Regions from separate parts of the Peribacillus sp. FW305-BF15 genome, predicted to be linked through region 2. Evidence: riboswitches for the same ligand, from Rfam matches in the RefSeq annotation. Region 2 holds a riboswitch; each other region holds the start of a gene.
The links. A riboswitch is a leader RNA that binds a small molecule or an ion and turns the genes downstream of it on or off. The one in region 2 is predicted to bind thiamine pyrophosphate.

Region 1 (7,521 bases), on a different contig from region 2:
TTTGAAGCACTTTCTACAAACTGACCATTAATATAGAGCTTTTTTGGTCCTGTTAAAAATTTTTGCAGCTTTCCACTTACTTCTAACGTTAGATTTGTCATTAATTACCCTCCTGAATAAAATGTTTATCTTGGGCAAAACATGATGACTTATTGTTAACGCTATGATTGCCAATTTTTATGATAAATGAAAAAAAGGGAATATTCAATCTATAACATTCGACAGAATATCCAAGATTTCTTCATCTATTAAAAAAATGTAGTATTATTTTGTCAAGACATGTGTAATTACTATAGCAAAAATGAAAGTTAATAGTTAAAATGAAAAAGGATAAAATAACAAGAAGGTCTAAAGTTCTTCAGGAGGAATATATGGGAAATAATGCGAAAATGATATCGCAGCGTAAGTTACTTGGTGTTGCGGGTCTTGGATGGATGTTCGATGCACTTGATGTCGGTATGCTTTCTTTCATCATTGTTGCATTAAAGCAGGATTGGAACTTAACCAGTGAGCAGGTTGGCTGGATTGGGAGCATAAACTCCATAGGAATGGCTGTTGGCGCCGTATTCTTTGGTGCGATGGCCGACAGGGTCGGACGAAAGAATGTCTTTATCATTACTTTATTATTGTTTTCGATCGCAAGTGGCCTGTCTGCAGCAGTCAGTACACTCAGCCTGTTCTTGATATTGCGTTTTTTGATTGGAATGGGACTTGGGGGAGAACTTCCGGTTGCCTCGACATTGGTCTCTGAAAGTGTTGAAGCGAGTAAAAGGGGAAGGGTTGTCGTCCTTCTTGAAAGCTTTTGGGCGGTTGGCTGGATTTTGGCAGCACTCATATCCTATTTCATCATACCGGCTTATGGTTGGCGGGTTGCATTATTATTGAGCGCAGCTCCTGCTTTATATGCGCTGTACCTGCGCTTGAAACTGCCGGATTCACCAAAGTATACGGAACTTGAAAAAAAGCAAAGACCATCTGTATTAAGCAATATGAAAAGTGTCTGGAAAAAGGATTACTCCCGTCAGACCCTTGTATTGTGGATTCTATGGTTTTGCGTGGTCTTTTCCTATTATGGGATGTTTTTATGGCTGCCAAGTGTGATGGTCCTTAAAGGCTTCAGCATGATTCAAAGCTTTGAATATGTTTTGATCATGACTCTCGCACAGCTTCCGGGTTATTTTTCAGCTGCATGGCTGATAGAGAAGATGGGACGTAAATTCGTTTTGATCACATACTTAATTGGGACGGCCGTCAGTGCCTTTTTCTTTGGATCGGCAGAGGGGCTGGCACTGCTGATAGTTTCCGGAATGTTCCTCTCTTTCTTCAACCTGGGGGCATGGGGTGCACTTTATGCGTACACACCTGAACAGTATCCAACATCAGTTCGCGGTACAGGGGCTGGGTTAGCTGCAGGGATCGGGAGGATTGGCGGTGTTCTTGGACCTTTGCTTGTTGGGTATTTAGTTGCCGCAGACACCCCGATTTCTTCGATTTTCACCATTTTTACAATTACTATTTTAGTGGGGGCAGTTGCCGTGGCTTTTGGGAAGGAAACAAAGAATACCGTTTTGACATAAACAAAGGATGGGGACTGCATGCAGTCCCCATCCTTTTGTTATTTAAAGTCTTTTATGATTTTTAAAAGGGATTCGGAGGCAGTCTTCGGATTATCTGCATTCATGATGGCCGATACGACTGCGGTACCTGATAGTCCGCTATCAGAAAGAGCGGAAATGTTATCGGCAGTGATACCCCCGATGGCTACTGCGGGAATGGATACGCCGCGGCAAATTTCCCCCAGATCCTCAAGTGCCATTAGGGTTGCATCTTGTTTGGTCTTGGTGGGGAAAACGGAACCGACTCCGATATAATCCGCTCCATTTCGTTCGGCTTCGAGTGCTTCTTCAAGAGTGGAGACAGATACACCGACAATCATATCTTCAGGAACCATTTTTTTGACGATAGGCAGTGGAAGGTCATCTTGCCCAATATGAATTCCGTCCGCTCCAACCGCAAGTGCTATATCCACCCGGTCATTGATGATAAGGGGAATGGAAAGCTCATTCAATAACTGTTTTAATGCAGATGCTTTTTCATAAAAGGAGAGGGAGGAATTGTTTTTCTCTCTAAGTTGTACGATCGAGACTCCTCCTGAAACCGATTGTGCAATGATTTTGGTCAATTCTTCTATTGCTATGGACTCTTCCGTAACTAAATACAGGCTTAAATCAATTTGGGACTTCTTCACTTATTTTCACCTCATGCATCCAGATTTCCTTATCCATTCTTGATATGGCATCGATTAATCGCACACGGAAAGTACCTGTTCCTTCATCCTTTTGAAGGGTTGCGGCTGCTAGTTCCCCTGAAATGCTCATTGTTGAGATACCGGCAATTGCTGCAGAATAGAAATCATCGGTGACTCCGGAAAAAGTTCCGATAAGAGCAGTGGACATGCAACCGGTACCTGTAACATTAGTTAAAAGGAGGTTCCCGTTATCGATGATGGACGTATGTTTTCCATCGCTGACCGCATCCTTAGCTCCGCTGACCACGATGATGCTATTCAATTCATTTGCCGCTCGTGAAGCCAGCTCTGCATTGCTAATCGCAAGTTCCCCCGAATCCACCCCGCGAGTAACGGTATCCCCACCCATCAATGACAGGATTTCACTCGCATTTCCGCGAATGATTTGGAAAGTAACCTTACTTAGGAGCTCTTTGACTTGCTCTGTACGATAGGAGGTGGCACCAACGCCCACCGGGTCCAAAATGACCGGGATGTCCAGGACATTTGCCGTTTTACCGGCAATCTCCATTGCTTCCAAGGCCTTATCATCGATCGTACCGAAATTCAGGACCAATGCATCTGCTAATTTGACCATATCCGCCACTTCTCTTGGGCTCGATGTCATTACTGGTGAACCTCCGATGGCAAGGGTGGCATTTGCACAGTCATTGACCGTAACAAAGTTGGTGATTTGGTGAACGAGTGGTTTCCTTTCTCTTACCTTCATAAATAAATCGGCTGAAGAAACCTTCATAATAAGTCACTCCTTTCTTTTTTTGAATATGAATGAAAATGATGGACAGGTCCATGACCTTTACCGATTGAAAAGCTATTGAGTATCGCTTCGGAAATATAGGTCTTGGCTTGTTCGATCGACACTTGCAATGGCAGTCCATTTGCCAGGTTAGATGTAATGGCGGATGATAGGGTACAGCCCGTACCATGAGTGTTTTTTGTATGAATGCGCTCTCCCTTGATCCAGTGGAAGTCAGTCCCATCATAAAAAAGATCATTTGGATTTCCTGCTGCATGGCCGCCTTTAAGTAAAACGGCTTTGGAACCCATTTCTTGTATCGAAATGCATGCCCTGTAGAAATCTTGTTTCGTCCGAATCGGGAAGCCAGTAAGTACTTCCGCTTCTGGTACATTGGGTGTTACAAGATTTGCAAGCGGAAGCAATTCCATTTTTAAGGCAGAGACGGCCTTTTCGTCGAGCAAATGGTGGCCGCTTTTGGAAATCATGACAGGGTCAAGGATAATGATGGCAGGCATGAAGGTTTTAAGGGACGCAGCGACCGTTTCCACGGTTTCTTTTGATCCAAGCATGCCTATTTTTACTGCATCGACAGGAATATCTTCAAAGATAGCTGCAATTTGATCCGATATGATAGCAGTTTCAATGGGCTGTACAGAACGGACTTCCATTGTGTTTTGGGCGGTTACGGCTGTGATGGCAGACATTCCAAATACACCATGTGCAGAAAATGTTTTTAAATCCGCTTGTATTCCAGCACCGCCCCCTGAATCAGAGCCTGCGATCGTTAATGCTGTTTTCATAAAAAAACCCCTTCATATAAGTATTTTTTAGCAATATTTTAAGTAATATGAAAGCTAAAATCGCACCTGCGAATGAACTGAACATAAAAGCCGGTAAAAAACCAAAAAGAGCAGCTTTTTCTCCCAATAGGAGGGTTGCAAGCGGATAACAGGCCAGGGAACCGAGAAAGCCGGTCCCGATCACTTCCCCTAAACAGGCGAATTTTAAGCTTTGTGTTTTTCGGTAAAGGATGGCGGCCAAAAGTGCACCAATCATGCTGCCGGGAAAGGCGAAAATTGAACCGGTACCAATCATGTTTCTAATGATGGAAACTAAAAAAGCTTGTGTCACCGCATATGCAGGCCCCAATAGAACCGCCGTCAGGACATTTGCCAGATGTTGAATAGGAAAGATTTTTGCAAATCCTGCAGGGATGAAAATAAATGAACTGGTAAGCGTCGTTAAAGCCGTGATCATGGCAGTCAATGTCAGTTTCTTGATAGGGTTCATCCTCATGTCAACCACCTACAGAGGCCAATCCTGCTCATTTTGAACCATGTCCCAGAATAAATATTCATATCGGGAAGTAACCAAAAAGTGCTTTTCTAATCTAAGAAGTTCCTTTTCAGGCATGCCTTCCGTCAATTCTTCCAACAAAGCGATCAGCCACTTGTGTGCTTCCCCGAATTCAGGAGATGAATAGGACCTTATCCAATCTGCGTAGCGATTGTTTTCCAGTGCTGCTCCATTTTGTTCTTTTAATAGCAAACCGATTTCGTAATAATCCCAAGCGCAGGGCAGGAGACAGGCGATCAAGTCTGCCAAAGTCCCATGCTGAGCTGCATTTAGCATGTAACCTGTATAGGCTAGAGTGGTTGGAGTAGGTTCTGTATTTTCCAATTCCTTGGAGCTGATCCCGAATTCGGAAGCATAATGCCGATGAATATCCATTTCCACTTGAAGGGTTTCATTTAAAATGCTCGCAAATTTTGCCATGGTTCCGATGTTATGGGCTTTGATGACACCTAAAGCAAAGAGCTTGGAATAATCCATGAGATAGACATAGTCCTGCTTCAGGTAATAGGCAAATTTCTTTTCAGGAAGTGTGCCGTTTCCAATTGCCTGGACAAAGGGATGTGAATGATTCCTTTTCCAAATCTCTTTTGCCCGTGCATGCAGTCTATCACTGAATGTTTCTAATTTTGTATTCTCCATTGTTCATCCTCCTATAGAATGGCTCCCTTTGCCTTTGTTAAATAAAAAACCCCGTTCCTGAATACGGAACGGGGTAGATGGATATAGTCTGTGAAATGGACGATATCATCCACTTCCCTCCGCCGGTATGAGCCGGTTCAGGTTCAAAGGGTCCGGAACTAATTCCATCTCAGTCTTAAAAAAGACTCCCCTAGTGGTGTGAATTGTATGTAATTACTGACATCATATCAGAAAGACAAGAAAATGCAACCCGTATTTGAAAGAGGAATCACTTTATGTCCAGGAAAAAAGGGAGAACCAGGTAATTGACTTTTGAAGATTATTAGGATAGAATCATTTCTACATCATTATATATTGAATTCTTATCCAGAGAGGTGGAGGGACTTGGCCCTATGAAACCTCGGCAGCGGACCCGTTTAGGGAACTGTGCTAAATCCAACAAGCATATGCTTGGAAGATAAGAAGAGCCGAACGGACACTGTCAGCCTCTTCTTAAATTAGAAGGGGCTTTTATTTTTGGGAAATAACGTTTAGTGACATACTAGAAAAGGTATATATAATTTGGTGAAATCAAACAAGTTGATAAAGTTTAGCTAACTAGAAGCAGGCACTAGGACGGAAAGGAGCCATTTACATGGCAGAATTATTTAAGAGGATTGAACAGAGGAAGGCAAAACTCATTGAAGAGCTATTGGCCAATGGAGTATACAAAACCTCTGATGAAAGGCACCTTTATGATGCCCCATTAAAAGTACTTGAAGATGAATATAAGATTGTTATAAATAGACCTAATAACGAGTCACCTTCTGAATGGATGACATAGTAATCGGAATACAATATTTGGATTTTTGGATAAGGGATATGATGTAAGCATTCGCAGTCTACACTAGTGGATGCTTTTTTGCGTTTATAAGAAAACGACACAAATTATACATAATTAAATAATAAAATAGGTGTTTTGTCACATTTGACCTATAAAATAACACATTTAATTTCTGGAAAATAGTTGATTTTAACTAGTGATTTCATTATGATGAAAGTGTAAAAATATTGAATAAATGGGAGGTGGCTATGATGCCTTGCCGTAAGGTAACTATAGAAAAAGTAGAAGAGAAGAGACAGGAAATGATAAAGTTGGGAGCGATTTACGGCTTAACAAGTCTGCAGACTGTACAAGCTAGCCAAGAATTGGATACGCTATTGAATGCGTTAGCAAGTAAAAGAGATTCTGAATATTTTTCCCTTCAAGAAGCATATAGGTATTTTTAAAACCTGTATTAATCTGAAAAAGCTACTGCTCAAGGCAATAGCTCTGAAGAATTATATTTAAATATCGACACGTTTACCTAGAATGATCAAATCCCGCTCAATGCCATCCATCTCGGCAACTTGAGGTAAATGTGCCCATTCTTCAAACCCGAATTTAGAAAAAAGCTTAAGGCTTGGTGTATTATGGGCGAAAATGAAACCCAATAAAGTCTTAACACCTAATTTTGGACTCAATTCAATTGCCTTTCGAATCGAAATTTGTCCAATTCCTTTTCCCCGGAAATAATCATCAATGTAAATGCTGATTTCGGCAGTGGAATTATATGCCGGTCGGCCATAAAAGGATTGAAAGCTCATCCATCCAGCGGTTTTCCCTTCTATAGTAATGATATATAGCGGTCTACTTTCTGAATGATGTTCCTCAAACCATTTAACCCTCGATTGGACGGATACAGGTTCCGTATCTGCCGTGACCATCCTTGAAGCAATTGTCGAATTATATATTTCAACAATTCTGGGTAGATCAGATAGTTCTGCCTCTCTAAACTCTATGTGTTCTTCCATGATTTAAACTCCTAACTATCATTTATTCAATCTCCAGAATGAAGGGTAATCCCGTTTTTGGTTTTAGGGACGTTGAATGAAACCCAATCCATTGAAAGTTTTATATTATCATACACTCTTTATTCTTTATCTGACAATTCTTTTTTATGTTAGTACTGCAGATTTTTTGGGTATGAAAAAGATTAAATACTTCTAGTAAAAAGACAAGAGGAGAACCAAATGAAAAAATTGGCAGGTATATTGATTATCGTACTGGTTATATGTTTTGCTGCATATGAATTTCAGGCCTCGGAGTCGGAAGATGTGCAAAGGGTCATGGCTTTTGGAGATTCATTAACCTATGGAAAAGGGGATAAGGACGGGGAAGGATATATAGATGGCCTTGAAGATGAATTGAATAATCCCCAATCGGAGCAAAAAGTGAGTTTTTGGAATTACGGTATTAAAGGCCAGGAAACGGATGGGGTGATGAAACAGCTAGATGATTACCGAATTAAAACGAAACTTGATGAAGCCGATACTTTCATTGTTTTTATTGGAACGAATGACTTGATCAATAGTAATGGCGGGAACTTGGAGAAAATAAGTGACCGAAAAATCAATGAGGGTAAACGGGAATATATCAACCATCTGAAAAAGATTACAT
Region 2 (7,521 bases):
AAAAGGTTTTTTGCCTTTTCTTTATCTCTGGTCCCAGCAAGTTCACTTCCAAGCAAAACATTTTCCAATACCGTTCTCCAAGGTAAAAGGGAAGGCTGCTGAGGCATATAGCTGATATGTCCCTTTAAGCCATTTATCTTTTTACCATCCAATGAAATGATGCCATGATCAGGCTTCAAAATCCCGCCGATCAAGTGGAACAATGTACTTTTACCGCTTCCCGATGGCCCAAGGATCGTAACGAATTCCCCATCATTCACTTGGAAATTCATATTCTCCAATATATTCTGCTTACCATCGAAAGAATAGGAGACGTCTTTAATTTCCAGCTTCACCCTTTTCGCCCTCCTTTCTCTTCCAAGAAACCAAGTATTTCTCCAGGAAAGTGATGATTCCAAAAAAAATCAGGCTCATTCCCATAATGATGAAAATGGCTACAAACACCCGATCTGTCCTGAACGCTGAAGAAGCGAGAGTCATATAAACACCAATCCCCGATTTTGCCCCAAGCCATTCCGAAATAACCGCACCCATTACACTATAGGTAGCCGAAATTTTCAGGCCGGAGAAAATGAACGGGATCGAGTGAGGAAGTTCCAGCTTCCAAAATAACTGGTTTTTCCCCGCTCCCATCATCTTGAAATAATGCTTAAGCTCGTATGGTGTCTGGCGAAAACCGTCCAATGATGCGACCGCAACCGGAAAAAAACATACAAGTGAAATCACGATTAACTTAGGCAGCATGCCAAAGCCAAACCAGATCACCAAAAGCGGCGCCAAAACAATGATAGGTATATTTTGTGATAGTATGAGCAGAGGATAAACCGCTTCCTTCACACCTGGAAATAGGTGCAGGATTGCCGCGATCAATAAGCCGATGCAGCTTCCAATAAAAAAACCTGACAACGCAAGCTCGGTTGTGGATATAAGGTGTCCGTAAAGATTGCGGGACGACTCAATTCCTTCAATGAAAATGGCCGATGGAGCGGGAAGCAGCCATTCTTCAACTTTCAATAAGACTGTCACTGACTCCCATACTATCAGCAACAATAATAAAAGAAAGAAGGGAGCCCCCTTCTTCCAAATTCCCCTTCCGATCATGCCCGATATTTCTCCGTTAACGTATCCATCGTAATCCCGCTAGGCTGATATAATATTTTCACTTGGGAAATGACATTCGGCGATCCTATTTCAATCATTCTTACATTCATTTTTTCTATCACGGCAAAAAGCTCGGAAAGCTCCCCCTCCATTGTCGTTTCAAGCGGGTGAACCTCATACTTGACACCTGATTCTTCAATGATCTTGATTGCTTCATCGACCATAGGGATGACATTTTCCCCTTTAGGAATAATTTGTATACTAATTAATGAATTGGCCATTGTATTTCCTCCTATTTTGGTAAAAATTCATTGGTAAATGCCTTTTCAGGATCGAAATCACCTTCAAGAAGCTTATTTTCAGTCATCCACTCACTGTAATTCTTCCAAATTTCAAGCTTTTGTTCACCCCATCGCGGAGCATCATCCTGATACTTGGCTGCAAGCCACTCCTGGCTTTTCTTCACTAGTTTTGGATCAAGATCCGGTGCAGACTCAATTAACATATCTGCTGCATCATCAGGATTCTTAATCGCAAACTGGTACCCTTTCGAAGCTGCATGGACGAATGCTTTAACAGTCTCGGGATCTTCTTTTATCATCTTTTCATTTGTAGTCAAAACAGGCGTATAGTAATCAAGCTTATCAGAGTATTCGGTTAAGTACACCATATTAAGCTTTTCATTTCGCAACTCAGCCTCAATGCCTGTCCAACCATAATAAATCCAGGCAAAATCTATATCCCTTTTAACCGAAGTGAAAAAATCCATGTCTCCTGTATTGACTATGTCCACTTTATTTACATCCGCATTTTCCTTTTTCATGAGTGAATCAATAATGGCCTTTTCAACCGGAGATCCCCAGCCACCATACGTTTTCCCTTCAAAATCCTTGGGAGTCGTAATGTCCTTAGCCTCAGGGGAAGCGAATCCCGAAGTATTATGCTGGATGACGGCAGCTACCGAAACAATCGGCACACCCTGTACGCGGGCCTGCGTTATGCCCTCTTGATAGCTCACGCCAAATTCAGATTTCCCTGAAGCGACAAGCTTATCAGCTCCAGCTTCACCTGGCATGATAATTTCCACATCAAGACCTTGTTCTTTAAAATAACCTTTTTCCTTGGCTACATACAATCCTGTATGGTTTGTATTCGGTGTCCAATCGAGCACGACCGATACCTTCTTTAATTTTTCATTTTTAGATGCTTCTTCTTTTTCATTAGTTCCGCCTGCTCCGCATCCAGCTAAAAGGAAGAACGAAGTTAACAGTGGTAAGAATTTATTCAAGTCATTATCCTCCTACACATCTTATAAGATTCATATGCCGGAACCATAAAAGGGCTCCAGGGCTATTCAAATACTGGATAAAAAAGCAAAAAACGCCCGAAGATGAATTCGGACGTTAACATACAAAACAGAAAATCAGTCATAATATGTTCCCTCCGCTGGCATCACCCAGATCAGGTTCAAAGAGTCAGCATCTAATGGATGCAATCTCAGCCAGCAGTACTGGCCCCCCTACATTTCTCGCACATATGAACTTTTCTCTCTCATTATATCAATTCATGGGGAAAAAGGAATACTAATTTGCTTCTTCTCTCTAATTGGAAAGGTATTCCTGGCACTTCAGGATATCTTGCAAATATCTTTTGGAACGAAAATCATTGAAAGGAAAATAATTCTGCCTCTTTCCATTCCAATATCTCTTGGCTGCAACGGCGGCGGACACGTTCCAAATAGTCATTTCTTTTCAAGCATTCATATAATGAGCATTACATGTAGACATTTTTGTTTACTTGTTTTATTAAACCCTTAATTTCATAAGCAAAAGGTGGATATGTCATGATAAAGATTAATCACAAATGGTTAGATGTCAGTCAAATCCAACCAGGTACAGCCTCTGCCAAATCGCTTGAAACTCTTCAATGCTTGGCGGAAGATTCTAACGTTTTTGAATACCGGAACTTTGGGGATTTTAATTTCGAGATACAGCTGAGGAACCGAGTCATAGAGGCAGCTATTGCGTTGGATAAAAGCGGTCCGGATTTTTCCACACTTGAGGAGTCTCAATCCAATCAACGTTATTGGCACCTTTCAAAGGATGGCACCTTTACCCTTCAGCCAGGGATTCTCCCTCATGCTGCGCTCGTTGACATTTTCATGAATGGAGGGCTTTATGCCTTCGAATGCGGTACAGCAATGGTCGTCACTTTTTTAAAGGCGATTTTGGATTTGATCGGCCCTAGGAATTTCGACCATCTTTTTTCAGACCTATTTTTATATGACTTTCGCCCTCCACAGAATATGGCTCTCATTATTCATCAAGGAAGGGATTATTTACCAGGTGATTGCGTTTACTTCAAAAACCCTGATCACGACTTGGCAACCCCTGAATGGCAAGGTGAAAATGCCATATTATTAGGGAATAACCTCTTTTATGGCCACGGGATCGGGATTACCACTGCACAGGGAATCATCGATGAATTAAATAGCAATAGAAAGCCATTCGCCACCATATCAGCATTTCTGACAACGCATATCATTTCCCTGGATAGTTCCTTCTATAGACAATTCCAACTAAATAACCCCCGTGCCAAGCCCGATAACAGTCCTGCCAGCCTTTCCAATTGTATTGTTTCTGAAATAGGTTCGAAGATATACCTTTCATGACCCTGGCATTTCGCCTATGCCATAAATCCGTTTTATTGAATATCGACATAAAAAAATGCTTGGGCAGAAAATTCCCCAAGCATTTTTTCTATTCAAGCACCAATATTCCCTTTGCCTTTGAACCTGCGGGCACTTGCCTGCCCCCATTTCGTTATGGATAGTGTATAAACAGCCAAGGCTGACCATATGAACAAAAAGGCTAAAAGATGTGCTTTGGTGAAACTTTCATGATAGACGAATACCCCGATCAATAAAGATAAGGTCGGAGCGATATACTGAAAAATGCCTAGCATCGATAACGGGATCTTCTCGGCCCCTTTTGCAAAATATAAAAGAGGCAATGCCGTGGCAATCCCGCCGCCCACCAACAGCAAGCTTGTGCTCCCGTCTGTAAAGAATTGCATTTCCGACCTGTTCATCAAGTAAATCAGGTAACCTAGGGCCAGAGGCGTTACCATCATCGTTTCGAGCGTCAGCCCGATTGCCGATTCGGCCTTGATCATTTTTTTTGCCAGACCGTATAATCCAAAGGTCATGGCCAAAACAAGAGAGATCCACGGGATCGTGCCGAAATGAATGCCAAGGATCAAGACTCCGATTCCTGCAAGCAGGAATGAAATGATTTGGGCCCCGCTCAATTTTTCTTTTAAGACTATCACTCCCAATAGTACACTGACGAGCGGATTGATATAATATCCAAGGCTCGTGTCGAGGATCCGTCCTGAGTTAACGGCCCATATGAACACTCCCCAATTGGCTGTAACAAGCAGTGACGCCGTTAGTAATGCCGTAAAGAGTTTCGGATTGCCCATTATGTTTTTGACATAATCTAGAAACGCCTGCCATTTTTTCATGAACATCAATAAAACCAGCATGAACACGAAAGACCATAATACCCTCTGAGCTAAAATTTCTATTGCACCGACTCCCTGAAGGAACTTCCAGTAAACCGGCACAACTCCCCACATCATGTAAGAAAGGGCTGCATAAATCGCCCCTTCTTTTTGTTGATCCACTTTCATAACAAGCCTTCTTTCCATTTACATTCCTTTATCTAATTCCATCTAACAATTTTGTATTTCCATTTCTTTTTTTGCAACTGTTAATTTTTATCATACATGATTTTGTCATCGATGACCGTCATGACCGCCTCAGCTTTCAGGAGATCATCCGGTGCAACAGCAAAGACATCCAGATTAAACACGGTAAAATCGGCATCGTACCCTTTATTGATCACACCGCGGCGTTTTTCCTCGCCGATTGCTGCAGCACTCCCTTTGGTATACAATGCGAAAGCCTCGAAAACGGAAAGCCTTTCAGACAAACCATATACGGTACGGTCCTCACTGTTGATTTTCATCCTTGTGACAGCGGCATGAATGCCCAAAATCGGATTTAATGGTTCAATGGGTGCATCCGACCCTCCCGCACAAATGATGCCCATGTTCAAATAGGTTCTCCAGGCATAGGAGGATTCCAATAGATTGGCTGATACCTTTTCTTCCACCCACGGAAAATCGGACGGAACGAACCCCGGTTGAATATCAAAGATTACCGGCAGCTTTGCCGCCCGCTCCAAAAGCTCCGGCCGTACAATCTGTGCATGGATGAGCCGGTCCCTCTGTCCCTTTTTCGGGGGGAGGGCTTCAATTGCATTCAATACGTATTCAAAAGCGAGATCGCCAATCGCATGGACAGCAATCGGCATTCCGGCAGCCCTTGCTTTTTTCACCCATTCCTGAAGCTCGTTTTCAGTGAATATCGCGACTCCATTCGTATTCTTTTGATCTACATAAGGTTCGCTCAACAGGGCTGTGCGTCCGCCTAAGGAGCCGTCGGTAAAGATCTTCATGCTGTCGAATTTGATATATCGAGTACCTTTCTGATAGCCGCCGCCTGCTGCCAGCATTTCTTCTAACGCTTCGTGATGGACGAGCAAGTTGGCGCGAAAGGCCATTTCCCGGTCCTCGATTACCGATTTAAACGCCTGATATGTCGGCATGAAGCCATTGTAGTAATGGAGGTCCTCGGTATGACCGCCAGTCAAACCTAGCTTATATGCGTCTTCTATGGCCTCTGTGAGCGCGTTTTCGATATACTCTTGATCAATGCCGGGAAGGCTGTCTAAAATAAGGTTCTGCGCCTGGCTTTCTTTAAATAATCCATTTAAACGTCCGTCAGGATAACGGCAGATCACCCCGCCTGAAGGTTCTTTTATATCTTCTTTAATATCCGCTTCCAAAAGGGCCCGGGAATTGACCACCAAGGCATGACGGCAGACCCTTTTCAATACGATGGGATGATCTGCCGATATCGCGTCAAGCTCATCCCGTAATATCAATTCAGGCCTCGGCCATTCATTTTCATTCCACCCTTCGGCAACGATCCACTTTCCGGCCGGGGTCTTTAAGCACTTTTCCTTCAAGGATTTCATGATCGACTCCCTGCTATCCATCAAAGAGAGGTCTAGACGAAGCAGTCTTTCACCATGTCCGACCAAATGAAGGTGACTATCCACTAATCCCGGCAGCATCGTTTGTCCTTTTAAGTCGATTTCCCTGGAAATATTGCCGGCATGTTCATTTTTCAAATGGTCCAGGCTGCCGGTATCAACAATTAACCCCTTATCAGTGAAGACTGCCTCCACTTGATCATTTTCTTTAACCATCGTATAAATTGACCCATTGAACCATAACGTTCCCATTCCGGCTTTACACTCCTTATTAAATGATTGTTACTGTGCAGATATGCAGTAAGTGTACCATCTCATAACACGAATTCCCATATTTATGCTTTTACCCAAGTCCCTGTCAATAAAAAAACGCCAGCCTTGAAGGCTGACGTTCATGCATTTCAATCAATTGTTAAGGAGTGCTTCTTCCCTTTTCCGTAAATCCACCCGTTTGATTTTACCTGATGTCGTTTTGGGAAGCTCTTCTAAAAATTCGATTTTCCTTGGATATTTATATGGAGCAGTCAATTCTTTCACGTGCGATTGAAGCGTCTTGATCAAGTCCTGGCTGTTCGGATCGATATCATCCATCAAGACGACATACGCCTTGACCACATTTCCCCTTATTTCATCAGGACTTGCTATTACGGCACACTCTTTAACATATGGGTGCTTAACGAGTGCATCTTCCACTTCAAACGGTCCGATCGTATATCCCGAACTGATGATGATATCATCAGAACGACCCTCAAACCAGAAATAACCATCCTCATCCTTTTTCGCTTGATCGCCGGTGATATAATAGTCCCCGCGGAATTGCTGCGATGTCCGCTCGGGATCTTTAAAATATTCTTTAAAAAGAGCAGGTGTATCGACATGTACGGCAATATCACCCACTACGCCAGGCGAACAAGGTTTACCGGAGTCATCGATGATTTCCACATGGTTGCCCGGAGTCGGTTTGCCCATGGAGCCCAATTTAATTTCCATGCCTTTCGTTACACCAACCAACAAGGTATTTTCGGTCTGTCCATACCCATCACGCACTTCAATCTGGAAATGGTTCTTAAAGACCTCGAACACTTTTTGATTTAAAGGCTCTCCCGCTGATACGGCACTATGAAGATGGGATAAATCATAATCATCAAGGTTATCCACCTTTGCAATCAATCGATACTCGGTTGGTGTACAGCATAATGCATTCACTTTGTAGTCCTGAAGCAGCTGAAGATATTTTTTCGCCTCGAACTTTCCATGATAGGCAAGGCCTGTCGCTCCTGTTCCCAGAACCGCCAGG
Region 3 (7,521 bases), on a different contig from region 2:
CAATGGGGGCCTCCGCTGCAAATGGAAATCATTCCAATTCATCTATTCATGAGAAGAAAATTGTGAATGTCGCACATAGGGGAGCTTCTGGTTATGCACCTGAACATACCATTCCCGCTTATCAAATGGGAGAACAAATGAAAGGCGACTACATAGAAATCGATCTTCAAATGACCAAGGATGGTAGATTGGTAGCAATGCATGATGAAAAAGTGGATCGTACAACGAATGGTACTGGACTTGTGAAGGATTTAACGCTGGCAGAAATCAAGAAACTGGATGCCGGTACTTGGTTCAATGAAAAATATCCACAATTGGCAAAAGAGGGATATGAAGGGTTAAAGGTCCCTACTCTTGAAGAAGTCTTTAAGAAGTTTGGAAAGAAGGCCAATTACTATATCGAAACAAAGTCCCCTGATGTGTATCCAGGGATGGAAGAAGAACTTCTGCAGGTTCTGGAAGAATATAAAATGGTGGATTCGAAGGGCCGTACAAACAATGTATTAATACAATCGTTCAGTAAAGAAAGCCTTATGAAGGTTCATGACTTGAATCCAAAGTTACCTCTTGTGCAACTTTTTTCATACAAGACCCAAGCAACCATTTCCGATGAAGAATTGGAATCCATAAAGGAATATGCAGTTGGCGTTGGCCCGAACTTCAGTAAAGTTGACGGACAATATGTGAAGATGGTTCGAAACCATGACCTCCAATTCCATCCATATACAGTAAATGAAAGAGCCGATATGAAAAAGGCGCTTGAGTGGGGTGCAACGGGGCTGTTTACGAATTATCCCGATGTGTTCAACGAGGTACTAAGTGAGTATAAGCACAAAGATAATGGAAATAAAGTTACTAAATAAATGGTTTCAAATGTGAGTTCCGGTTTCCGGAGCTTTTTTTTGTATCCAGGTGCAGCTAATGGGCGATTAATTCTTGGGGAAATTAGATGTCCATAGGCTTAGTAGTCTTTCGGACGGGTATATAAAATAAATCAAGAAAATTTTAGGAGGTTGATTATGAAGGCTGTAACTTTTCAAGGAGCAAAAGATATACAGGTAAAACAAGTTGAAGATCCGAAACTTCAGGAAAAGGATGATATCATCGTCCGGGTTACTTCAACAGCTATATGCGGGTCCGACCTCCATATATATCAGGGTGCTTTGCCGACGCATAAAGATTATGTCATTGGCCATGAACCGATGGGCATCGTCGAAGAAGTGGGTCCGGAAGTGACAAAGGTGAAAAAAGGAGACAGGGTTGTCCTGCCTTTCAACATTTCTTGCGGGCACTGTTATTATTGTGAACATGATATGGAGAGTCAATGTGATAATTCCAACCCTAATGAAGCGGTGGATACAGGCGGGTACTTTGGTTTTACGGAACGATATGGGAACTATCCAGGCGGGCAGGCAGAATATTTAAGGGTACCATATGGAAACTTCATGCCGTTTGTCATCCCAGAGTCATGCGAACTAGAAGATGAGTCGCTTTTGTTCATGTCCGATGTGCTGCCAACCGCATATTGGAGTGTAGAGAACGCTGGCGTCAATAAAGATGATACGGTAGCGATATTGGGCTGTGGACCGATTGGCTTGATGGCTCAGAAGTTCGCTTGGATGAAAGGAGCAAAAAGAGTCATTGCCATCGACAATCTACCTTATAGACTCAATAAGGCTAAACGGATGAATAAGGTAGAGGCGTATAACTTCGATGAATATAACGATATGGGCAGCTACATTAAGGAAATCACTTCAGGCGGGGCCGATGTAGTTATAGATTGTGTGGGAATGGATGGGAAGAAATCGACGATAGAGGCGATTGAGCAAAAGCTGAAACTTCAGGGTGGAACGTTAAGTGCGATCGAGATTGCCCTTAACGCCGTACGTAAATTCGGCACGATTCAACTGACTGGCGTATACGGTTCGAAATATAATATGTTCCCATTAGGCAATATATTTGAGCGGAACATTAACCTGAAAATGGGACAAGCACCAGTCATTCACTACATGCCAAAGCTTTTTGATGAAATCACGGCTGGAAAGTTCGACCCCACGGAAATCATATCCCATAAAGTCCCTCTCGAAAAAGCGAGTGAGGCTTATCAAATCTTTAACGATCATGAAGATGAATGTATTAAAGTGGTGCTAAAGCCGTAATCTGAAGCTCATAAAAAGTCCAATGCATGGAGTTGCATTGGACTTTTTGGTTATGTTCATAAATAGTTAATGGTGTATTATGGAAAAAAGTATAAAAGAGGTTTGAAATATGAATGATAGTTATGCCTTTGAACCGAAGAAATCAGGTTTACACTGATTTTTTTTACTATAATGGGTGGATGCGTTTCAGGGGAATCCGGAAATGTGACGACTGACCCTTCAATTGATGAAGGAGAATATGCCAAGTGAACTTGAATAAGGGTTTTTGGTAATGAAATGGAGTATTTATATTATATAATGATAGTGACAAAAGGAGGATGTTCAGATGGTATATAACTCGGCAGCAGAACTTAGTGAAGGGTTTGGTTATCCGCCCGTTCACGTTAAATTGACGATAGAGATCATCGATAAAAGGTTGGGACCTGTAAAGGCAGAAGCGGAGATTGCCATCAAGCCTGTTAAGGCAAAGGGATATCTGGAAGTATTGGTGGAAGAATTGGAATCGGAGCATATCTTTGCCGATGAAAATGGCAGTATCTATGGCAGCTTCGGCATCGATCAAAGCATCCAGATATATGATGAAGTCCTGACTACCATTCCGTTCGAAGAGATAATGGGAAATGAAAATTGGAAAGAGACAGTTGAGGAATCCATCACGGCGGATAAACTAAAGGGACAACTGGGGAAATCCCTAAATGATTATCAATTCAGTGATTTGAGCGGGAAATATAAATTCAGGAAAAGATGTACGATAACAGAACTCCAATTCATAGATTAAACGAAAGGAGAAGGCGATATGCTTTCTCTTTTTTACATATGGCCATAATATTTTTCCTTATGATAATCAAATTCTTGCAGTGACACAATCTGTGAGAACCTTTAACCATACACAAGGGGCGCTCAGTTAATGGTTTCAACTTGCATTTATTATATTGCTTTACATAGGTTAATATATTGTTAAGGGCTTTTATAAGAAATAGAAACGAATATTTTAAAAGATAAAAAGGAGAATATATGAAAATTGGTTTGGTACGGCATTTTAAGGTGGCACATGAATTTCCTATTGGGAAAGCTGTGACGGCGGATGATATGAAGCAATGGTTTGTGGACTATGATGCAGCGGATATTATTTATGGAACGACTTTATTTGGCGTGGAGGAATGGCAGGAATGTTATTGCAGTGATATGTCGAGAGCCGTCAAGACAGCGGAACACATCTTTCCAGGCACGGTTCATCGGATGGAGGAGCTGCGGGAAATACCTTCTCCCCCTCTGAGAGGAAGGATTAAGCTGCCGTTCATCCTTTGGGCCATCTGGATTCGCTGCTGCTCGGTGATCAACAAGCAGACAAGGGCGGAAATTAAGTTTGCTGAGCAAAGAATCAATAAAGTATTGGATGAAGTCTTTGCAAAGGGGGAAAGGAGTGTTCTGATCGTGAGTCATGCCGCCCTCATGGTATATATGAGGAAAGAGCTGATCCGACGGGGGTTCACCGGTCCAAAGTTCAAGATTGCTAGAAATGGAAAATTGTATGTATTTGAAAGCGGAAAAGGGAAATGAATATATGGTTCCCACCGGAAAAGGTAAGCCATTTTGCGAAGAAAGAGACATGCATTTTCCGAATAGTTATTCTTTTTTTATTGGTTGTGGTTTATTATTGTAATAGTGTAATTTTTACGAATTCAATATTGGGGAAAGAGGGGTGGACATTTTGCTGAAGGCAGTTTTTTTTGATTTAGATGATACATTACTATGGGATCAGAAAAGTGTAAAAGAGGCTTTTGTGGCCACATGCGAAGTTGCCAAGGAGAAATATGGTCTGAATGTCGAAGAGTTTGAAGAAGCGGTGCGGAAGGAAGCGCGTGATCTTTATTCTTCTTACGATACATATGCATTCACTCAAATGATCGGAATCAACCCATTTGAGGGACTATGGGGGAATTTTCGGGATGATCATGATGAATTCCGGAAGATGGCCGGGATTGTACCGGCTTATCGGAAAGAAGCGTGGACGAGGGGCTTGAAGGCATTAGGGATCGATGACCCGGAATTTGGGCTTGAACTGGCAGAACGTTTCCCGGCCGAAAGACGCAAAAAGCCATTTATCTATGAAGAAACATTCCGTGTTCTGGATGAATTAAAAGGAAAGTACAAATTGCTATTGCTTACGAACGGATCTCCTGAGCTGCAAAATACCAAACTTGAAATAACGCCTGAACTGGTTCCTTATTTCGACCAAATCGTGATTTCAGGCGCATTTGGACGAGGTAAACCTGATGCCTCCATTTTTGAGCATGCTTTGGAAATCATGGAGCTAGATAAGGATGAAGTATTGATGGTCGGCGATAATTTAATGACCGATATCCTTGGAGCATCACGGGTAGGCATAAAGTCGGTTTGGATAAATCGCCATGATAAGGAACGGAATGAAGTGATTCCAACCTACGAAATCACGCATTTAGAGGAGCTTTTTCCTATCCTTGGGAGCCTGGGGAATTAATTGGCGGTCCTCCTCCAAATAACAAATTTTAGATGATTGCAGAGAAAATACTAGGTCTTTTAAATTATTTACAGAATGAAAAGGGTGAGATATAGTTACCCTGTAATCAATTAAATTATTCAGACTAGGGGTGTCCAATAAAAGTTGGGCTGAGAGAGAAGCGCTTAAGCTTCTTAACCCTCAGGACCTGATCTGGTTCATACCAGCGTGGGGAAGTTAGAATCTACTTAACGATGACCTTTCAACTGGTCATTTCTGTAGTCATACTAACGTTAGCCGGGTCTTAAATATGAGACCTGGCTTTTTCGTGCGAAATGGATTGGATTTTGTCCTTTTTAAATGAACTTAAAAAGGAGAAATGAAATCATGAAGAGTAATTCAGTAAATGACATGAACGTTTCAATTATGTCCAGTTTTGCCGGGAGTAAAAAAGTGTATGTTGAGGGATCTAGACCCGATATTAAAGTACCTATGCGTGAAATTGAGCTAAGTCCGACGACAGGGGCATTCGGAGAAGAGGAGAATCCGCCTTTACGTGTATATGATACAAGCGGCTTCTATACGGATTCAGAATATCCGATTGATATTCATAAAGGCCTTGCCCCGATTAGACGCAGCTGGGTTCTGGAACGGGAAGATGTTGAAGAGTATGAAGGGCGTGAAATAAAGCCGGAAGATAACGGATATAGAAAAGTGGAGTCACAATCCAATGCCGAAGTTTTTCCGGGATTGAAAAGAAAACCATTGCGTGCGGTGAAAGGGAAAAACGTAACCCAGCTCCATTATGCCCGCAAAGGGATCATTACTCCAGAAATGGAGTTCATTTCGATCAGGGAAAATGTAGCCCCTGAGTTTGTAAGGGAAGAGGTAGCTAGCGGGCGGGCAATCATTCCGGCAAATATTAACCATCCTGAAAGTGAGCCCATGATCATCGGACGTAATTTTCACGTGAAAATAAATGCGAATATTGGAAATTCAGCTGTCAGTTCATCGATCGAAGCTGAAGTGGAGAAAATGACTTGGGCTACACGATGGGGTGCAGACAACATAATGGATCTTTCCACAGGAAAGAATATTCACACGACGCGGGAATGGATTATCAGGAATTCACCTGTGCCTGTTGGGACGGTTCCGATATATCAAGCATTGGAAAAAGTGAATGGGGTCGCGGAAGATTTAAATTGGGAAGTATTCCGGGATACTTTAATCGAGCAGGCTGAGCAAGGTGTCGATTACTTCACCATACACGCTGGTGTGCTTTTGCGATACATCCCAATGACAGCAAAGCGAGTTACGGGTATTGTTTCCCGGGGAGGCTCCATCATGGCACAATGGTGCTTGGCCCACCACCAAGAAAGCTTTCTCTATACACACTTTGAAGAGATTTGTGAAATCATGAAGACGTATGATGTTTCTTTCTCATTAGGTGACGGTCTCCGTCCGGGATCCATTGCAGATGCAAACGATGAGGCACAATTTGCGGAATTGGAAACACTTGGGGAATTGACGAAGATTGCTTGGAAGCACGATGTTCAAGTCATGGTGGAGGGACCCGGTCACGTACCGATGCATTTGATTAAAGAAAATATGGATAAACAGCTGGAAGTCTGTCAAGAAGCACCATTCTATACCCTGGGACCATTGACGACGGACATAGCTCCTGGATACGACCATATCACTTCTGCGATTGGTGCTGCCATGATTGGATGGTTTGGAACGGCCATGCTTTGCTATGTGACACCGAAAGAGCATTTGGGACTTCCGAATAAAGAGGATGTTCGGGTAGGGGTCATTACTTATAAAATTGCAGCACACGCAGCTGATCTTGCAAAAGGCCATCCGCAGGCAAGAAAACGGGATGATGCCCTTTCGAAGGCTAGATTCGAATTTCGTTGGAGAGATCAATTCAATCTTTCCCTTGATCCTGAAAGGGCGGTTGAATATCACGATGAAACTCTTCCGGCAGAAGGTGCCAAAACAGCCCATTTCTGTTCAATGTGCGGACCGAAATTCTGCAGTATGAGAATCTCTCAGGACATCCGTGATTTGGCGAAGGAAAAGGGTCTGGGCTTTGAGTCGGTAATTGATGAAGGGCTTAAAGAAAAAGCGAATGAATTTAGGAAAACGGATGGGGAAATCTATCAATGATTCCGACGAGAGGGAGAATTCGATGAATCGGGTAATCCAGATAAAAGTTGAAATGAAACAGTTGGAAACTCAATTGGAGCAGCTGAAAAGGGAGCTGAATATTTTTCGGGAGAATTGCAACCATGAATTTGTGAAAAATGATTATAGTCAACAATGTACAAAGTGCCACTTGATCGAAAGTCTTCAATGGTAATGATTCCTTAATCGTCCTTTTGGAATGAATCCCTTAATCATGTTGATTCGATTACAAAACATGATTAAGGGGATCTATCATTACTATTTACATACTTGTTTTATTGATATGAAGGGGAGGAGGGACAAGCCATCCTTTTTCCTTATTCAATCTTAGGAAGTCAGCACCCAATGCAGCTTTGTTGGTATGGAATTGCGCAAACATCTGTGCAATATCTTCGCGGATGCATTGACCCATCATTTGGCTGCAAGCAACTAATCCTGCATTAATATCGATTGATACTGAAGCGGAGATTTCAGGATCTTGAAGACGTGCCCCGACGGGAATATCCTCCAAATTAGCTTTAGGCCTTTCAGGTGGTGAGGGAGGCAGTCCTACGTTATTTTCTTTTAATAATGATTCAAGTTGGTCATGTTCCTGTTTCCCTTGATCGATCACTTCAACAAGCAATTTATACAGGTCCTTGTCGCCAGTATGATTAAGCATGGTTTGATGACAGGCAATCAACCCTTTTGTAGTTG
Region 4 (7,521 bases), on a different contig from region 2:
CCATCGCAACCGCGATTCGGTGAGCACGTCTGATGCTTCCGGATAACAACGGGATGGAATAGGCTTTCATTTTAAAATAGACCGACCTTATCCCTTTTCCTCTTTCGAAACCGCGTACCTTCATCGCGTTTCGTATCGTTTGGAACTCCTCCATCATAATGGGAATCAGCCTTAATGCCGCCATGAAACTATAGGCATATTTCGGTTTAAGCTTAACTTGCTGCATTAACGAATAAAACAAGTTCACTGGTCTCGTCGTTAAGGAAAAAGTTAAACCAAGGGCCGCAAAGAACAAAGCTCGAAAGCCTACCAGTAATCCCCTCATGAAACTTTCTTCCGAAATCGATATGAGGCCCCACTCAAACCAAAGCGTCTCACCTTGCCCGAATAATATCATTGCGGAAGAGGTGGATATAAAAATGAAACAAAAGGGAATCGACAAAAGCAGGATGCGTTTTATCGAATGCCCGGTAAAAAACAAAAATAATATCAATACGCCAATGGTGATGTTCATCATATAATTCAGGTCATGAATGAATAACGCCACGATGCATAATACAATCAGTACACCAAGTTTAAGGCTTGGATTAATTCCATGGAGCCATGTTTCTGCGTTTGAAACATTCATCTACATGACACTCCTTTTAACTTTGGTCTCGACAAAACCGGCTTGCGCGATGTTTTTATCACTTATTACGTTTCCGCCCTTAACCGTCCAGATCCTGGTTGCAAAGTTTTTTGAAATATGTTCGTCATGAGTTACCATGATCACGGTTATACCGCGCCTTCGATATTCCTCGAACCATTCCAATAATGCAAAGGTATTTTTCGAATCTTGACCAAATGTCGGCTCATCCAGGAGAATGATTTTTTTGTCGATTACGATTGATGCTGCTACGCTTAAGCGACGCTTTTGACCCATTGATAATTGAAACGGATGTTTATCCCGATGTGCCTCAAGGCGGAACACTTTAAGCAATGAGCGGACTCTCTCATCTATTTCTTGTTGCGGCCTTTTATCAATACGCAATGAATAAGCAATCTCTTCATATACAGTATTTGCAACGAACTGAAACTCAGGATTTTGAAAGACAAACGTCATATGATCCGTTGGATTTTTCACCATTTTAATGGCGTTCCCCAATAATTCATACGTACCTTTCGTTTTTATGAACTGCATCAATGCATGCAAAAGTGTACTCTTGCCCGCACCATTTTCTCCCCTGATCACAATCCATTCTCCTGAATGGACCTTCAGCCCTTCAACGTGTATTTTTTCCTCTTTATTCCGAAAACCGCTAAATCCTTGCACATCCAGAAGAGGTAAACCATCTGTAAATTGGTGTTCCCTAGTGGGTGCATACTTCTGTATATATTCATCCCAAACACCAGGGAACCAAATTCCATGTTCTCTCATTTCATTTTTATATAGGGAAATAATGGTGTCTCTTGGACCATCAGCTATGATTTGACCGTCATCGTTTAAAAGCACGATTCGTTCGATGAATTCTAAAACATGGTCAATTTTATGTTCGACGATAATAACCGTTTTGTCTTTTCCGACTTCCTTCAACAAGTCCCAGATTTCTTTCGTTCCTTCCGGATCAAGCATGGCTGTCGGTTCATCTAAAAATAGCACTTCTGGTTCAAGGGCCAATACTGAAGCGATTGCCAGACGCTGTTTCATCCCGCCTGATAATGTTTCTATACTTGTATGCCCTAGGTTCAATCCTACATTACGGATTTGATTTTCAATTTTCTCTTTCATTTCTTCTTTAGGGACGGAAAGATTCTCAAGGACAAAGGCAATTTCCTCATCGGCAAATGGCATGCAAAACTGGCTATCAGGATCTTGAAAAACATATCCCCATGAAGAAGGGCATTTCAATTCCTCCGCTTTCATCGGGACTTCGATGGAATTCGGAATCAATCCGCTTAACACTTGCAACAGAGTGGACTTACCACATCCTGATGGTCCCAACAATAGCACTTTTTCTCCTTGATCAAACGATAGTGATAGGTCCTTGAATATCAAAGATTCATCACCGGGAAATTTCATTCTTAACTTTTCAACAGAAACGATTGGTTCCATGGCCCTCAACCTCTACTTTTGATCCAGTTCTGCATAATCTTTATTGGAAACCGGACGCACAAGATTTGTTACTCCTGTTGCTTCCAGGACTTTAACTAGATAATAAGCTGTCACACCTGCAAAGAATATGGAACCCACAAACCTCGCTATCATGAATAACGATAGATTCCAAGTTGAAAGCGCACCTATTTCCCCGTATGCAAAATCCATGATAACTGATGCCAGGCAGGAAGCTATCGCAGCTAAAACGGCCACCTGCATATTGAATTTTTTATATTTGAAAGTCATGAACACCAGTTCCGCGAACAAACCTTGGACCACCCCATATAACAGTACAGTCAGCCCCCATGGTGAACCAAGGAAGAACTCCCCGGAAGCTGCAGCTATCTCCGCCAAAAGTGCCACACCCGGTTTCCGTAAAATTAAGAAGGCGACGGGGCCAGCTATAAACCACATTCCATAAATAAGTTGATCCAGATGTAATCCTAATGGTTTAACGGAATAATAAATCGAACCCCAAAGGATATAAACGATTCCAAATGCTACCGCAATCACGATCGTGACTAATATATCCGTTAATTTCAATCCTTTTTTCATTGTTTCATTCTCCTTTTATACTTCTAATGTTTCCTTATGAACGGGCCATGTCTCTAAACGATAAGCCATTTCCCAAAATGAGTATTCATATTGGCTGCTGAGAATAAAATGTTCTTTCATTCTCGCCTTATCTTCTTCAGTTACTTTTTCAGCAATCTCATCCAGCCTCGCAATTTGTTCTTCCACCAAAGTGCGGAACCACTCTCCTCCGTAAGCCGCTATCCATTCTTGATAAATCGGCTCTTCGGGCATGCACCCTTGCAGCTTTTCACCTATCTCATAATACAGCCAGTAACACGGCAAGATAGCTGCAATAACATCTCCTAAATGTCCCGAATAAGCCGCACGATACATATGGGAAGTATAAGCATAGGCAGTCGGGGCAGGCTTGAAATCTTCCCGTTCTTCTTTTGTGATGCCTAATCTCTCGGAAAAATTCTCATGAAGCTTCAACTCCGCTTCATATGTTCCTTGTGCATGGCCGGCAAGCCTGCTTGTTGTATGTAAATCTGTAGCTTTGACTGCCCCTAAGGCTTGAACTCTAGCAAAATGAGATAAATAATAGGCATCTTGCATGACATAAAAACGGAAACACTCCAATGGCAATGTGCCATCTCCTATTCCTGCTACAAACGGATGATTAAAACTAGCTTCCCAAATGTGATTAACTTCCTTACGGATTTCCTCTGAAAACTTCATGTCCATTACCTCCAAATTGTATTTTTTCATTGAACGTTACAGAAAAAAAACACTTATCACCCCTTTTTTTGCAAACAAAAAACCACTTTCTTAAACGTAAAGAAAGTGGTTGTACTTGAAATAATACAGAAATGTATAGTTCCAGACCCCACTTCCCTACGCTGGTATAAACCAGATCAGGTTCTAAGGGTCTTAAAGTCATACTTCAATCTCAGCTTTTGTGGGTAAAAAATCAACTTTTACCTATAAAGCACCCCTAGTGGTACAAATTGTATATTAAATTCATTTGCCTTTATATTAACACGATAAATCCAATTGTCAAACGTATTAGAAAAGTTTTCTTGATTTAGGGTTACTAAACTTTCAATCTTCCATACCCTCATTTCCCGTAGCCTTCAAAGAATTTGATCAAAGGGAGCTCAGTTAGTAGTTTTACTGGTGAGTTTTACCGGTTTACTCGTGAATTCTACTGTTTTACTCGTGAATTTTGCCGGTTTACTCGTGAATTCTGCTGTTTTACTCGTGAATTGGCCACTTGACTCGTGAATTCAGCAGTTCACTCGTGAGTTTTGCAATTTTACTCTTGAATTTGATGAATTCACAGTAATCCCCTTTTGAACTTTCCATCAAACCAGCTCACTATTGTGACGCCGGTTAGGGATTTCCCAAAGCAACTTCTCAACTCGCGCCCATCCACCTCCTACTCTTTTATTATGAATTCATTATAGTAAACTTAATATTTTTAAAAACCATATAATTTCATAATGTGAAATTATAGGAAAAGTTTATTTTTAATTGTGAACTATCAAAAGATCGCCCCGAAGAAATGACTTTCATTACCGCATTATCAAAAATCAGTGTTAAACTATCCATGTTCAAGCTTAATTAATAACGGCCTTTTTTTGTTCTTGACTTGAATAGATGAAAGTGGTGAGGAAAGTTTCAATTTTGCGTACATTTAGAAAGTTATACCAATTTTTTGTGGATATACCTTTAAAAAAAGGAGTGGTTTTGAATTACCGCTACGAGGTAAAAGCTGTAATCGGAACAGGAAGCTACGGTATTGTTTATCGTTGCAATGATTTGAAAATGAATAAAAATATAGTGATCAAACAGCTCCGGAAAAGTAAACGCCGCAGCAAAAAAGAGCTGAAACAGTTTGAAAATGAAATTTCCATATTACGAATGTTAAACCACAGAAATATCCCTAAATTTCACGAGAAATTTTCGCAAGATGGAAATGTTTATTTTGTGATGGATTTCATAGAAGGGAATAATTTAGAAGACCATATTTTCTCGAATCAATTAACGTTCAATGAGAAAGAGTCTCTATATTTTCTGGATAAGCTGGTCGATTTAGTATGTTATCTACATGAGCATGACATTTTCCATCAAGATTTACGTATACCGAATATTCTACTTAAGAACCATCAGCCCATTTTGATAGACTTTGGTTTGTCCAAGATGATCAATTCGGACAACCTCGCTAAAGAATCCATTTTGCAGCTGAAAAGGCAGGATTTTTACGACTTGGGGGAAATACTTCTATATGTACTTTATACGACGTACGCTTCCAAAAGTAAAAAAGCACTTCCTTGGACAGAAGAGCTTTCGTTAGAAAAAGAAACCGTACATTTACTGAAAAGGTTATTAAGCATCCAAGAACCTTACTCAGATATTAAAGAAATCTCAATGGACCTGAAGGCTGTATTGAAGTCAAAGAATTGGAATTAGCTGCTGCTGCCCCGCCCTTTTCTCTTGTAGCGGTCACTTCCACTCATGGGATACCTTTTGTACCCCCGGCTGCTGCTGCTGCTGCCTCGGCGATAATGCCCATGTCTTCGCTCACTGCTGCCTTGGGAAAGCTGTTTGATTTTTTTCATTATTTTCTTCAGCATTTCTTTCACCTCTTTTATTTTGGTTTTAAAGCCTGTTATTCATTTAGCCTAACATAGTCACAGTATAAACCTTATTAATAAGTACTATAATTTTTTTTCATTTGTGTTACAGTCCATTACTGCTTCATGGATTCGGCTTTTTTCATTGTTGGTCATGGGAACGCCCTGATCCCTTCAATTTATTAAACTCCAAATGGCTCTTACAATATACGAATAGATGACAAAGTCGACTTTTTATCTTTTCCATTTCTGAGTCACATTCGGTATATATTATCTGTTTCCGAATCAGTCAGTAAAAAAAACCTGGCGCATATTTCATCGCCAGGTTTCAGACTGTAGACAAACTCGATGAAAATCGAGTTTGTCTATTTTTATGGCTTGTACAATTTGGACGTTGATTGGAACGTAGGGCACTCGCTTTCCGCGGGCGGTCGGCCCTCGGCTTTCGCCTGCGGGGTCTCCCCTAGACGCGCTTTTCCCGCAGGAGTCTCGAACACCCGCTCCAATCAACTTTGTCTTACCTTTTAGATAGAACACTTTTGCCTGGAGTCATTTTTGTTTTAAAATAGAATTATTAAAACTTGAGGTGATGAGGCTGCTTTCTAAACATGATTCTATTCAGCGAGATCAACTTGAAATGATTACTTTAGATCACCTGGTGCCACCGAACCATTTGGTTCGTAAAATGGGAGCTGCCATTAATTTAAAGAAGATGGTCAATTGGACATGGGGAGGTACAAAAATGGCCTAACATGTGGGCTCGTAGGGCCGCAATCTCTTAACTTTAGGCGAAAATTCAAAGGGAATTTCAAAAGGGGTTCAGAATTTTTTTATTCCGAACCCCTTTTGTCTACAAACTGAAACCTGGCGCATATTTCATCGCCAGGTTTTTTTCTTCGTTCGCCTTTTATTTTACAGCTTCTTTTAATTCCTTACCTGCTTTAAAAGCAGGTACTTTACTAGCTGCAATTTGTATTTCTTCGCCAGTTTGCGGGTTTCTTCCTGTACGGGCAGCACGGTCACGCACTTCAAATGTACCAAAACCAACTAATTGGATTTTTTCATCTTTAGCAAGTGTAGCCGTGATTGTTTCAAACAATGCATCCACTACTTTTTTTGCTTCGTCTTTTGTCAGTTCAGCTTGTGCAGCAACACTGCTCACTAATTCTGTTTTATTCATATGAACACCTCATCCTTTTATTTTGTATAAAATATGTAGAGAAGACAACATAACATATCTTGTATGCCTCTGTCACTTATTATGGCTAAATAAAAGGAATTGCAGCTCAAAATTGATCTTTCTTGTAGATAAAAGGGCCTTGATCAACATACTAAGCACGGTCTGACTCTTGTTCAACTTTCTGCAGTTTCGAGCTGCAGCCATTGATAGATGGTATCCATATCAATGTTTTCTTCCAGATGGGAAGCCAAGAGGTTATACGCTTCCTCCCTGCGCTCCGAGTCGCTTTGAACGTTTTCCTTCACTTCATCCAACCCCTTGTTCCGTCGAATTTGGTTAACCAGTAATCTAGTGAACAAGCGATTATGGAATATTCCATGGAGATATGTTCCCATAACTTGGTTGTCATTGGAAATGGCTCCATCCTCTCTTCCATCCTTCAATAATAGAAAGGGCCTTACTTGTGACTTCAATGTCGTTCTGCCTAAATGTATTTCGAAACCGTTAAGATTCATTTGACTTTCCATTATCCCAGCAGAAAGGACACCTTCCATTTGTACCGTCTTCTTTTCTGCTTGAAAGACGGTTTCCACCGGAAGAAGCGAAAGCCCTTCTGCGTTCTCACCATCACCCTCGATAGCATCAGGATCGAAAAGTTTAGTCCCTAGCATTTGAAAACCGCCGCATATGCCGAAGATCATCGTTCCTTGTTTCCGCCGTTCATCGATGGCCCGATCAAATCCCATACGTTTCAACCACTCTAAATCTTCCATCGTGTTTTTTGTACCCGGCAAAATTAGCAGATCGGGATTACCTAACTCATGGACACTGCTAACAAGTCGGACACCTACTCCGGGTTCATCGAAAAAAGGATCCACATCTGTAAAATTGGAGATCCGCGGAAATCTCAGGACGGCTACATCGATCGGAAACTCAGCCTTTTTAGGTTTTTTAAAACGTAAGGAAGAGAGGGCAAGTGAATCTTCCGCTTCAATATTCACGTCTAGATAGGGCAGCACCCCGAGGACCGGAATCCCGGTTTCCTTTTCCACCCA

Region 1: linked by a shared signal. The riboswitch ahead of tenA (thiaminase II) and the one ahead of AC3WLU_RS15140 (ABC transporter substrate-binding protein) in region 2 are both predicted to bind thiamine pyrophosphate.
Region 3: linked by a shared signal. The riboswitch ahead of thiC (phosphomethylpyrimidine synthase ThiC) and the one ahead of AC3WLU_RS15140 (ABC transporter substrate-binding protein) in region 2 are both predicted to bind thiamine pyrophosphate.
Region 4: linked by a shared signal. The riboswitch ahead of tenA (thiaminase II) and the one ahead of AC3WLU_RS15140 (ABC transporter substrate-binding protein) in region 2 are both predicted to bind thiamine pyrophosphate.

What each region holds. Positions count from the first base shown of each region.
Region 1 is NZ_JBYSYV010000010.1:12,660-20,180, reverse strand. It holds gene AC3WLU_RS12250 (aldehyde dehydrogenase family protein) at 1-101, opposite strand, end outside; gene AC3WLU_RS12245 (MFS transporter) at 372-1,577, shown strand; gene thiE (thiamine phosphate synthase) at 1,616-2,248, opposite strand; gene thiM (hydroxyethylthiazole kinase) at 2,229-3,044, opposite strand; gene thiD (bifunctional hydroxymethylpyrimidine kinase/phosphomethylpyrimidine kinase) at 3,041-3,847, opposite strand; gene thiW (energy coupling factor transporter S component ThiW) at 3,816-4,337, opposite strand; gene tenA (thiaminase II) at 4,353-5,042, opposite strand; TPP riboswitch at 5,140-5,244, opposite strand; SAM riboswitch class I at 5,402-5,506, shown strand; gene AC3WLU_RS12215 (Fur-regulated basic protein FbpA) at 5,677-5,865, shown strand; gene AC3WLU_RS12210 (Spo0E family sporulation regulatory protein-aspartic acid phosphatase) at 6,114-6,311, shown strand; gene AC3WLU_RS12205 (GNAT family N-acetyltransferase) at 6,369-6,875, opposite strand; gene AC3WLU_RS12200 (DUF459 domain-containing protein) at 7,095-7,521, shown strand, end outside.
Region 2 is NZ_JBYSYV010000013.1:1,289-8,809, reverse strand. It holds gene AC3WLU_RS15155 (ABC transporter ATP-binding protein) at 1-329, opposite strand, end outside; gene AC3WLU_RS15150 (ABC transporter permease) at 319-1,101, opposite strand; gene AC3WLU_RS15145 (thiamine-binding protein) at 1,098-1,382, opposite strand; gene AC3WLU_RS15140 (ABC transporter substrate-binding protein) at 1,394-2,389, opposite strand; TPP riboswitch at 2,523-2,632, opposite strand; gene AC3WLU_RS15135 (TGL-type protein-glutamine gamma-glutamyltransferase) at 2,945-3,772, shown strand; gene rarD (EamA family transporter RarD) at 3,865-4,794, opposite strand; gene AC3WLU_RS15125 (amidohydrolase) at 4,875-6,476, opposite strand; gene mbcS (acyl-CoA synthetase MbcS) at 6,630-7,521, opposite strand, start outside.
Region 3 is NZ_JBYSYV010000014.1:103,660-111,180, reverse strand. It holds gene AC3WLU_RS16295 (glycerophosphodiester phosphodiesterase) at 1-863, shown strand, start outside; gene AC3WLU_RS16290 (zinc-dependent alcohol dehydrogenase) at 1,020-2,159, shown strand; gene AC3WLU_RS16285 (hypothetical protein) at 2,485-2,937, shown strand; gene AC3WLU_RS16280 (histidine phosphatase family protein) at 3,174-3,719, shown strand; gene AC3WLU_RS16275 (HAD family hydrolase) at 3,871-4,659, shown strand; TPP riboswitch at 4,776-4,890, shown strand; gene thiC (phosphomethylpyrimidine synthase ThiC) at 5,026-6,807, shown strand; gene AC3WLU_RS16265 (hypothetical protein) at 6,830-7,000, shown strand; gene AC3WLU_RS16260 (DUF3231 family protein) at 7,088-7,521, opposite strand, start outside.
Region 4 is NZ_JBYSYV010000017.1:11,973-19,493, forward strand. It holds gene AC3WLU_RS17950 (energy-coupling factor transporter transmembrane component T family protein) at 1-628, opposite strand, end outside; gene AC3WLU_RS17955 (ABC transporter ATP-binding protein) at 629-2,092, opposite strand; gene AC3WLU_RS17960 (ECF transporter S component) at 2,105-2,689, opposite strand; gene tenA (thiaminase II) at 2,705-3,388, opposite strand; TPP riboswitch at 3,525-3,656, opposite strand; gene AC3WLU_RS17970 (protein kinase domain-containing protein) at 4,394-5,122, shown strand; gene AC3WLU_RS17975 (HU family DNA-binding protein) at 6,194-6,466, opposite strand; gene AC3WLU_RS17980 (cobyric acid synthase) at 6,640-7,521, opposite strand, start outside.